2 regions of the Pseudoalteromonas sp. DY56-GL22 genome follow, and region 2 is predicted to be linked to the other one. Evidence: predicted binding sites of a transcription regulator. Region 2 holds the regulator's gene; the other holds the start of a gene.

Region 1 (5,392 bases), on a different contig from region 2:
GATAATAACAGGTAAGCCAGGATTTTGCTCGGCAATTGTTTCGAGTAACGCCATGCCGTCCATGCCAGGCATACGCACATCAGATACCAATACCGTGGGCTGGCTAAACTTTAATGCGTTAAGCACATCTTGTGCGTTTGCATAGCTTTCAGTGTCAAATCCTGCACGTGCCAACGCTTTTTCCAATACAAAGCGAATTGAGGCATCATCATCAACTAACCAGACTGTTTTCATGACTACTCCAAAAAACCATTAATCCGTAAAAGGCAAATAGATATTAAATTCTGTATGGCCTGGCCAACTGTCACAATCAATGTGGCCGTCATGTTGGTCAACCAAGGTTTGCGCTATCGATAAACCAAGCCCTGATCCATTTTCTTTGTTGGTGATCATTGGGTAGAACAAGGTTTCACGTAAGCTCTTGTCTATACCTGGGCCGTTATCCGAAATTTGGATCAGCAAGGTTTTTTTCGGTGCCTTACCCGGGCGCCTGTGTTGATGATTGATGCGAGTTTTTATTCTTATCTCGCCACCATCAACAAGTGCCTGTTGTGCATTACGAATAATGTTCAGTACCACTTGCTGAATTTTACTCTGATCTATGTATACACTCGGTATACTTGGATCATAGTCTTTCACTAAAGTGATATTGGCATTGTTGTCTAACATGCTCAGTTTAATCACCGACTCTAACGCTTGGTGAATATTGCCATGGGATTTGTGTGGCAGTTGATTCGGACCAAGTAAACGGTCGACAAGCTCGCGTAAACGGTCTGCTTGTTCAATGATTAATTCGGCACATTGATCACGTTCTTGCTGATCAACCTCATACTGCAATAATTGCGCCGCTCCGCGAATTCCACCTAAAGGATTTTTAATTTCATGTGCTAAACCACGAATAAGGTTACGGGCAGCTTGATATTGATGCATTTGATTCGAAGCTTGGTCATGGCGAATTTCATCATCCATTTGGCGGCATTCGAACAGGATATAATTTTCATCGTTGCTACTTATTCGGCGTGTGCTAATAGTTAACTTGGCATGGCGAGAATCGACGAACACCACGTCAGCTCTATGTTGGTGGCAATCGACACCATCAAACAACGAATACTGAGCAATACGTTTTAAATCTATCGAGTGGTAGTTAAATAGGTTGTCGAACGGTTGGTTGATGATACGTTTTGGGCCTAAACCTAAAAGCTCACTGGCGCTATCGTTTGCGTAAACCAGTTTAAAATCATGATCGAGTAAAATAACGGCAGTACTTAAATTTTTCCAAATACTGTCGAGTAATTGAGAATTAAAATGTAGATCTCTGAGCATGGTTGCACCATTTTAGTGCGTTTCAATTTAGTGCAGCTTAGCATACTCTTTTTGCTTTGCGAGACATCATGTCGAAAATTCTAATTTCCGTTATTAATTGAAGTTCTGTGCATGAAAAAAGTGCTGACAGGGCTAACTGAAACGAGTTTATTATTTGCATCAAAAAGTTTCGCTTGTAATGTGTGTTCGCCTCGAAAGACCTCTCTTAGAGCAAAGGTCGTGCTATTACTTGGTGCGCCATGAGGTGAACCATCAACGAGTAATTGAACTTTGAAACCAGTTTCAAAACGGGGGCTGATTCGTGTAGTAACATAAACAGAACCTGTATTTTCTCTCACAGTTTCTTCATTTGCGGGGGCTGCAATTGACACTTTAAAGTTAACAGGGACTGCACTTGGAGCAGTATCAAGAATACTGGTATCAGCTGCAGGCATTGTAAGGTTTTGGGTATTTAACTTGACCTCAGTAGCACCGGGGCGAGGAGTATCAGAAAATACTAATACACCATTCTCATCTTTCCAAGAATAGACTTTTTGTGCTGCTGTATAACCAAAAAAGCTTGCAAATAATAACGATAATACCAATAAGGTTGTGCTTTTCACCCTGCGACCCTGCATTTTTTCACTTAACTAAAACTGTAGAGTAGAACCCGCTCAATTACCATTAAAAAAGCCCGCAGAGCGGGCTTGAGAACACACATTTATTATCTTTTAGATAATTCTGATACAGCGTGTATTACACGCTGTAGTACATTTCGAACTCAACTGGGTGAGTTGTCATGTTAAGTTTTTCAACTTCTTGGCTCTTAAGCGCGATGTATGCATCGATTAGGTCATCAGTGAATACGCCACCTTGAGTTAAGAACTCACGGTCTGCGTCTAATGATGCAAGTGCTTCTTGTAAAGAAGATGCAACTTGTGGGATCTCAGCTGCTTCTTCAGCAGGTAGATCGTATAAGTCTTTGTCCATTGCATCGCCAGGGTGGATCTTGTTCTTGATACCGTCTAGGCCAGCCATAAGCATTGCAGAGAATGCTAAGTATGGGTTAGCTGTTGGATCAGGGAAACGTACTTCGATACGACGTGCTTTTGCAGACGGTACCACTGGGATACGGATTGAAGCAGAACGGTTACGTGCAGAGTATGCAAGCATTACAGGAGCTTCGAAGCCTGGTACTAAACGCTTGTATGAGTTCGTTGACGCGTTAGCGAATGCGTTGATTGCTTTAGCGTGCTTGATGATACCACCGATGTAGTAAAGTGCTTCTTCAGAAAGACCTGCGTATTTGTCACCCGCGAAGATGTTTACGCCATCTTTACCTAGAGATTGGTGACAGTGCATACCAGAACCGTTATCACCTACGATTGGTTTAGGCATGAATGTCGCTGTTTTTCCGTATAAGTGAGCCATGTTATGGATAACATATTTCATCTCTTGGATTTCGTCAGCTTTTAATACCATTGTATTGAAGCGAGTTGCGATCTCATTTTGACCTGCAGTTGCTACTTCGTGGTGGTGAGCTTCTACTACTTGACCTAGTTCTTCAAGAACTAAACAAGTTGCTGAACGCCAGTCATGTGATGAATCAACAGGTGAACACGGGAAGTAACCGCCTTTAACACCTGGACGGTGACCCATGTTGCCACCTTCGTAATCTTTATCTGAGTTCCAAGCAGCTTCTACAGAATCGATTTTGTACATAGAACCAGACATGTCTGATTTGTATTTAACGTCATCAAAAAGGAAGAATTCTGGCTCTGGACCGAATAATACAGTGTCAGCAATACCAGTAGAGCGCATGTACTCTTCAGCGCGTTTTGCAACAGAACGTGGATCACGCTCGTAACCTTGAAGTGTTGAAGGCTCAACTACGTCACAACGTACGATTAGTGTAGCTTCTTCAGAAAACGGGTCCATTTTCGCAGACTCAGGAACAGGCATAAGTACCATGTCTGATTCGTTGATACCTTTCCAGCCAGCAATTGAAGAGCCGTCAAACATTTTGCCGTCTTCGAAGAAATCTTCATCAATTTGATGATGAGGAATAGAAACATGCTGTTCTTTACCTTTGGTATCAGTAAAGCGTAAATCAATGAACTTAACGTCATTTTCTTTGATAAAATCTAAAACCGATTGTGACATGTGTCCTCCAATTGTTGGGTTTTATTTTTGCTGCATTATTGCTTTTCGCTTATATAAGCTGGTTTCGTGCCATGTTTTTAACACCTTGTTTAGGCTTGTAAAAAGTGAACAGGGCTTCGTTTTGTTAACTTTTGTTGCACTAAGTTGGTGCGTAAAAAGATCATTCTGGTGCGTAAAAAGTGCGACCTTGTTTTGCACAATTATTGAGCGTGCCAATTTTTCGGTTATGAACACTATTTAGTGCCAAAATATGGTTCAAAAACTAAAATTTCGCCAGTATTGAGCTCAGATTCACTTTAATTTTCATAAATTTGTCATTTATAAAACAGATACTTATAAAAAGCCTGAAGAAAGTTTATAAATTTATATTGGATAAACTTTCATCCATGCCATTATTAAGGGATAATATGCGCCCTTTTAAATCCTATGCTGGGACATCTGGTGAAAACGCAGGTGACTGCGTAGATCTTGCAGGATCAATGAGATTCAATTTCTCTGAGAAAAAATATGAGCATCGAAAAGTTAAGAAATATAGCGATTATCGCCCACGTTGACCACGGTAAAACAACTTTGGTTGATAAACTGCTTGAGCAATCAGGCACATTAGAAACGCGCGGCGGTAACGAAGAGCGCGTAATGGACTCAAACGACATTGAGAAAGAACGTGGTATTACCATTTTAGCTAAGAACACAGCTATCTCTTGGAACGACTACCATATCAATATCGTAGACACCCCAGGACACGCCGACTTCGGTGGTGAAGTAGAACGCGTACTTTCGATGGCTGACTCAGTATTACTACTTGTTGATGCTCAAGAAGGTCCAATGCCGCAAACGCGTTTCGTAACGCAAAAAGCATTCGCACAAGGTTTAACGCCGATTGTTGTTATCAACAAAATCGACAAACCTGGTGCACGTCCTGACTGGGTTATGGACCAAGTTTTCGATTTATTCGATAACCTAGGTGCAACTGACGAACAGTTAGACTTTAAAGTAATCTATGCATCAGCTATCAACGGCTGGGCAACAATGGATTTAGACGAGCCATCAGATAACATGGAACCAATGTTCCAGATGATCGTTGACGAAGTATCTCCACCGGATGCAGATCCTGAAGGTGCTTTCCAAATGCAAATTTCTCAGCTTGACTACAACTCATACATCGGTGTTATCGGTGTAGGTCGTATCAAGCGTGGTACTGTTCGTCCTAACCAACAGGTGACTGTTGTAAGCGCAGACGGTACTAAGCGTAACGGTAAAGTTGGCCAAGTAATGAGCTACTTAGGTCTTGAGCGTCATGAAGCAGAATCTGCAGGCGCAGGTGACATCATTGCAATCACTGGTCTTGGTGAGCTGAAAATCTCAGACACTATCTGTGATGTAAATACCGTTGAAGCATTACCACCACTAAGCGTTGATGAGCCTACAGTAACAATGACGTTCTCTGTAAACACATCACCATTTGCTGGTAAAGAAGGTAAATTCGTAACGTCACGTAACATTCTTGAGCGTTTACAAGCTGAGCTTGTTCACAACGTTGCATTACGTGTTGAAGAAACTGACAACCCAGATAGCTTCCGTGTTTCTGGTCGTGGTGAGTTACACTTAGGTATCTTAATCGAGAACATGCGTCGTGAAGGTTACGAGCTTGCGGTATCTCGTCCACAAGTAATCCTTCGTGAAGTTGATGGTCAAAAAGAAGAGCCATACGAAACACTTACAATCGACTGTCAAGAAGAGCACCAAGGTTCTATCATGGAACAAATTGGTCTTCGTAAGGGTGAACTAACAGACATGTCTCCAGATGGTAAAGGCCGTGTACGTATGGACTTTATGATCCCAAGCCGTGGCTTAATTGGTTTCCAAACTGAATTCATGACATTAACGTCTGGTTCTGGTCTTCTTTACCACACATTTGATCACTACG
Region 2 (5,392 bases):
TTAAAGGGAATTTTAAATATCCGAAGTAAGTTTACCGTAAACCTTGAAGTCTTAGCAAATGCTATTCTTGCTCGTGAAAGCGTTGCGCAATTAATTCGCCGATTGCCGTTAATGCAGCGTCAGCGTCAGGACCTTCGCATACAACACGAACCTCTTTTCCTTGACTACTTTCAAGGAGCATTAACGCTAACACGCTGTCGCCTTCAGCTTCTTTCTCATCTTGAAAAAGTGTAATTTTGGCATCAAATTGCAGTGCTAGTTGCGCTAAAACAGTCGCAGCGCGAGCATGTAAGCCAAGTTTGTTTTGAATTAAAAAGGTATCTTCAGCGTGCATTGTTGGTGCCTAGTTAGATATCTTGTTCGCGGTGGCGAATTTTTACATTAGCATGAGTTTTAGAAAAGCTTTCACCAATTGTTTGCGCTAAGTAAACAGAACGGTGTTGGCCTCCTGTACAACCAATTGCAATGGTTAGGTAACTGCGGTTGTTGCGCTCTAGATGTGGCAACCAAGTCTGTACAAAGGTTTGAATCTGCCAAGTGAACTTTTGCACTATGCTGTGGCTAGCTAAATAATCCCTGACAGGCTGATCGAGGCCGGTTAGTGGCTTTAAATCAGGCTCCCAGTGTGGGTTCGGTAAAAAGCGTGCATCAAAAACGTAGTCAGCTTCTTTTGGAATGCCATGCTTAAAACCAAACGACATAAACGTAATAATCAGTTTTTTATCTTTCTTACCTAAAATCTTTTCACGAATTGATTCTGCTAACTGATGAACACTCAAATCAGTGGTATCAATCATAAAGTCAGCGCGGGTGATCAGCACATCAAGCAGGATTTTTTCTTGTTTAATGGCAAGATCAAGCGGTAAAGAATCAATCGATAATGGATGCAAACGGCGAGTTTCAGAAAAACGCTTGATTAGGGTTTGATCATCACTATCTAGGTAGAATAGTGTTGGGTTAGCAAAACCTGGCAGGTACTCAAGAATATCATTAAACTCTTGCTGCTCTTTCGGTAAGTTACGTACGTCGATACTGACGGCAATTTTGTCATAATTATCAGAAACACTTCGCACGAGCGAAGGCAGTAGGTTGACAGGAATATTATCAACACAGTAGTAGCCTAAGTCTTCAAGAACTCGTAAAGCGACCGATTTGCCCGAGCCTGAGCGACCGCTGATAATTATTAATTCCATTTATGCCTCTGATGCAATTACTTGAAATAGTTGCTGATCGCTTGTAGCACTTCGCAACTGTTTACAAAAATCTTTATCTTTAAGTCTATCAGCAATTGTTGACAAGGTCTTCAAGTGCAACTGGCAATCGCCATCTGGTACGATGAGTGCCACAAAAATATCAACGGGACGATTGTCTATCGCATCAAAATTGATGGGAGATTCACTGACAATAATAAATGCATGAGGTTCATCAGCACCACTCATTCGACCGTGGGGAATAGCTATTCCTCGGCCGATACCTGTACTACCTAACTTTTCCCTGTTCAGAAAAGCATCTAGGATATCTTGTTGAGATAAATGAGGAAACTGCTGGTGAGCTAACTCGCTAATATACTCAAGAATTCTTTTTTTGCTATTAAAAAGGACCGCAGCTTTGCTGCAGTCCTGATTAGTAAGTGAACTAAGTTTCATAATTTAATGTCGAGCTAATTTCTCTTTATGCTTAATGACTTGGCGATCAAGTTTATCGATCAATGAGTCAATTGCTGCGTACATATCTTGATGTTCTGTAGAAGCGAACAACTCGCCTCCGTTTACATGTAAAGTTGCTTCTGCTTTTTGGCTTAATTTTTCTACATCTAAAATGACATGAACATTATTAATATGATCAAAATGCCTTTCTAGTTTTGCGAACTTAGTGTTTACATAGTCTCTTAATGAATCAGTGACTTCTACGTGGCGACCAGTTAAATTTAGTTGCATAAGCATTTTCCTTCTATGTAAAACGTCTAAATCAGACTTTTACGCTGATTAGACGGAGGTATTGCTAGAGACTCACGATATTTTGCAATTGTACGTCTAGCTACTTTAATTCCTTGCTCAGCCAATATATCTGCAATTTTGCTATCACTCAATGGTTTAACCGAGTTTTCTGCAGCAACTAACTTCTTGATTAAAGCGCGAATTGCTGTAGAAGAGCACTCACCACCATTTTCGGTGCTGACATGGCTTGAGAAGAAATATTTCAACTCAAAAATTCCCCTTGGGGTATGCATATATTTTTGTGTTGTAACCCGAGAAATCGTCGATTCATGCATTTCGACCATTTCAGCGACATCGTTTAGCACCATTGGCTTCATTGCCTCTGGGCCATGTTCAAAGAAAGCTTGCTGTTGTTGCACGATACAGTTGGTCACTTTTAGTAAAGTATCGTTACGGCTTTCTAAGCTCTTAATAAACCACTTTGCTTCTTGTAAGTGAGAACGAATAAATTGGCTGTCGCTACTTGATTTAACAGAGCGAGACATCGCTGCATATTGGCTATTCACTCTAATTTTTGGCATACAATCTGGGTTTAACTCGACTACCCAGCGGCCTTTCACTTTTTTCACTGATACATCGGGTATGACGTACTCAGATTCTTCGCGTACTATGCTATCCGCAGGCTTAGGATTTAAGCTGTGAATGAGCGTCATCACTTCTTTAAGCTCGTTTTCTTTAAGCTTAGTCTTTTTCATTAAAGTGCGATAGTCGCGACTTGCTAATAATTCGATATGCTCAGATAAAACCATTTTAGTTTCAGCTAAATATGGCGTATTGGCATCGAATTGACGAAGTTGTATACACAGGCACTCTTGTAAACTTCGCGCGCCGATACCAACTGGATCGAATAACTGTATTCTTTTTAAGACAGCTTCAACTTCATCGAGTTCGATTTCTTCTTCATCATTATTTTGATTAAAGCTTTCGACAATATCTTCGCAGCTAACCGTTAAAATACCTGAGTCATCGATAGCTTCAACGATGGCAACGGCAATCGCTTCATCGGTAGGACTAAATGGTGTGAGCTGTAGTTGCCACATTAAATATTCTTGCAGTGTTTCTGTTGAAGCACCTTGGTAAATAGACTCGTCTTCAGGCATTGGCCCAGACGATGTTGATGGGGCGGCACTCATGTACTCATCCCACGTAACATCCATAGCTAAGTCATCGCTAACCGTATCCTTACTCAGAGCATCACTGCTTTCTTGCTCGAATTCGCTAGGTGCTTCGTCGGCAGACGCGCTGACTTGTACATCGTCAGACTCCGCTTTTTGCTCATTCTTACCGATGCTTTCTTCGTTGTAATCCGCTTCTTCCACTTCAAGCAGAGGATTACTATCAAGCGCTTCTTGAATTTCTTGCTGGAGATCCAATGTACTGAGCTGCAACAAGCGAATGGCTTGTTGCAGTTGTGGAGTCATTGTAAGTTGCTGGCCCATGCGCAGCTGTAATGATTGCCTCATGTATCCCTAACAATCCTTTTTAAGTTATCGGTAACGGTGAGGACACTGTTATCGATTTATTGTCATTGTATAAGTCTAGCAGATGCTCTAGTCGGTGGCGTAATGGTTACAGCCTGAATTGCTCGCCTAGATAAACATCACGTACAGTTTGGTCAGCTAATACGTGCTCAGGTGTGCCTGATGCAATTAGCTCCCCATGAGAAACAATGTAGGCTTTTTCACAAACATCAAGGGTTTCTCGAACATTATGGTCAGTAATAAGTACACCAATACCACGATTTTTTAGGTGCTCAATAATTTTCTTTATATCTAACACCGAAATAGGATCAACACCAGCAAAAGGCTCATCTAAAAGGATAAATTTAGGATTAGCGGCTAATGCACGTGCAATTTCAACGCGGCGTCGTTCACCACCTGACAGTGCCATACCTTGGCTATCGCGAATATGTTGAATGCTAAATTCATCTAATAAGTTGTTAAGCGTCTCTTCGCGCGTTGTTTTGTTAAGATCTTTGCGGGTCTCTAATATGGCCATCAAGTTTTGGTAAACTGTTAATTTTCGAAAAATAGACGACTCTTGTGGTAGATAACCAATACCTAAGCGCGCACGGCTGTGCATTGGCAAAAGCGTGATATCGTTATCATCGATGCTTATTTTTCCTTTGTCGCTTGGTACGAGGCCTACAATCATATAGAAGGTGGTGGTTTTACCTGCACCATTTGGCCCTAACAAGCCAACAATACTGCCCGCTTCAACTTCAAGACCGACATTTTTAACCACTTGGCGGCCTTTGTAGCTTTTAGCTAAAAGCTCTGCTTTTAATGTGCTCATGGTTGGCCTTTATCGTCTTTTTTATTTTCTACAGGCACTAAAATAGTGTGTACACGATCTGTTGAGTTTTCGTCTTTTTCTGCGCTGATCAGCTGTTGAGCCATATCATAGGTAATGCTTTTTGCCGTTACTTTTTGACCCGCTTGAGTGACTTCAGCTTCGCCATTGAGTGTTAAGAAGCGTTTCGCAACATCATAACGAACTTCTTCGGCGCTGGCGCTCATCACGGTACCATCAGCTTGCTTTTCTTCGAAGTAAGCTGGTTTGCCTGTAGCGATAATTAATTCGACTGTACCTTCGGTGTCACCGCCATGTGCCTCAAGTCGCTCTGCTGTAATGCGACGATCACCATGCACGATCTCTACGTTACCTTCGAATATGCCAACGCCATCTTTTAGTTTACCGACTTGGCGATCTGAGCTAATGCTAATTTGAGCGCCTGTTTGCTCGGCAGCTGCGCCCGAAAAGGCAATCAATAAGCTTGGGATCAGGAGTAATTTCTTCAGTTTATTGGTCATAGTATATGGTTCGTGTATGGTTAGTTAACTCAACAATTTCGGCTTTTAAATCGGCTTTTAAGCCTTTACCGGTAATTTTTAAATTCGGTCCTGTTAGTGTTACAGGTTGCTTTGAAAACATCGTCATTTTATCAATGTCGACATTAATATTTTCTGCTTTTATGTCTTCGATCATACCGTTATGGGTTAAGTTTTTAGCAACTACATCCCCTTCAAAAATCAGCTGATCATTTTCGTATAAAGTAGCTTCTTTGGCTCTTACTTGCCAAACTTGCTGATCGCTATAAATAGTAAAAATAGGTTGTTCAAAAAAGGTAAACCCTAATTGTTGATACAACTCCATTTTTGCAGCTGCCACTTTATGACTAATTTTACCTTGCTCGTCATAAGCTGTTTGCTTTAGAGCAACGGCAGTGTAATCAGGTGTTGCGATGATCTCGTCTTCACTAGTTATTGTATCAGTTGACTGGTTAAAGTACGGGTACCATAACCACACCATGCAACAGACAAAAACAATACTCAGTAAAATACGGGCTATATTCATGCGCTGGTTCCATCGCTAGTTAACGGCTTGCCGTTTTC

The links. Region 2 encodes sigma-54, which starts transcription at its own class of promoters, with help from an activator protein. Its sites were predicted from a motif close to GTTGGCACGNNNNTNGNNT; they were not measured.
Region 1: a site for sigma-54 is predicted at 3,521-3,539, ahead of glnA (glutamate--ammonia ligase). Genes of this name have one in related genera too.

What each region holds. Positions count from the first base shown of each region.
Region 1 is NZ_JANHZR010000006.1:119,528-124,919, reverse strand. Features, by position in the region: gene ntrC (nitrogen regulation protein NR(I)) at 1-234, opposite strand, end outside; gene glnL (nitrogen regulation protein NR(II)) at 253-1,323, opposite strand; gene NO991_RS14295 (DUF4124 domain-containing protein) at 1,404-1,925, opposite strand; gene glnA (glutamate--ammonia ligase) at 2,059-3,465, opposite strand; gene typA (translational GTPase TypA) at 3,973-5,392, shown strand, end outside.
Region 2 is NZ_JANHZR010000015.1:15,612-21,003, forward strand. Features, by position in the region: gene NO991_RS19845 (HPr family phosphocarrier protein) at 62-334, opposite strand; gene rapZ (RNase adapter RapZ) at 348-1,193, opposite strand; gene ptsN (PTS IIA-like nitrogen regulatory protein PtsN) at 1,194-1,646, opposite strand; gene hpf (ribosome hibernation promoting factor) at 1,650-1,937, opposite strand; gene NO991_RS19865 (RNA polymerase factor sigma-54) at 1,964-3,460, opposite strand; gene lptB (LPS export ABC transporter ATP-binding protein) at 3,567-4,292, opposite strand; gene lptA (lipopolysaccharide transport periplasmic protein LptA) at 4,289-4,810, opposite strand; gene lptC (LPS export ABC transporter periplasmic protein LptC) at 4,800-5,354, opposite strand; gene kdsC (3-deoxy-manno-octulosonate-8-phosphatase KdsC) at 5,351-5,392, opposite strand, start outside.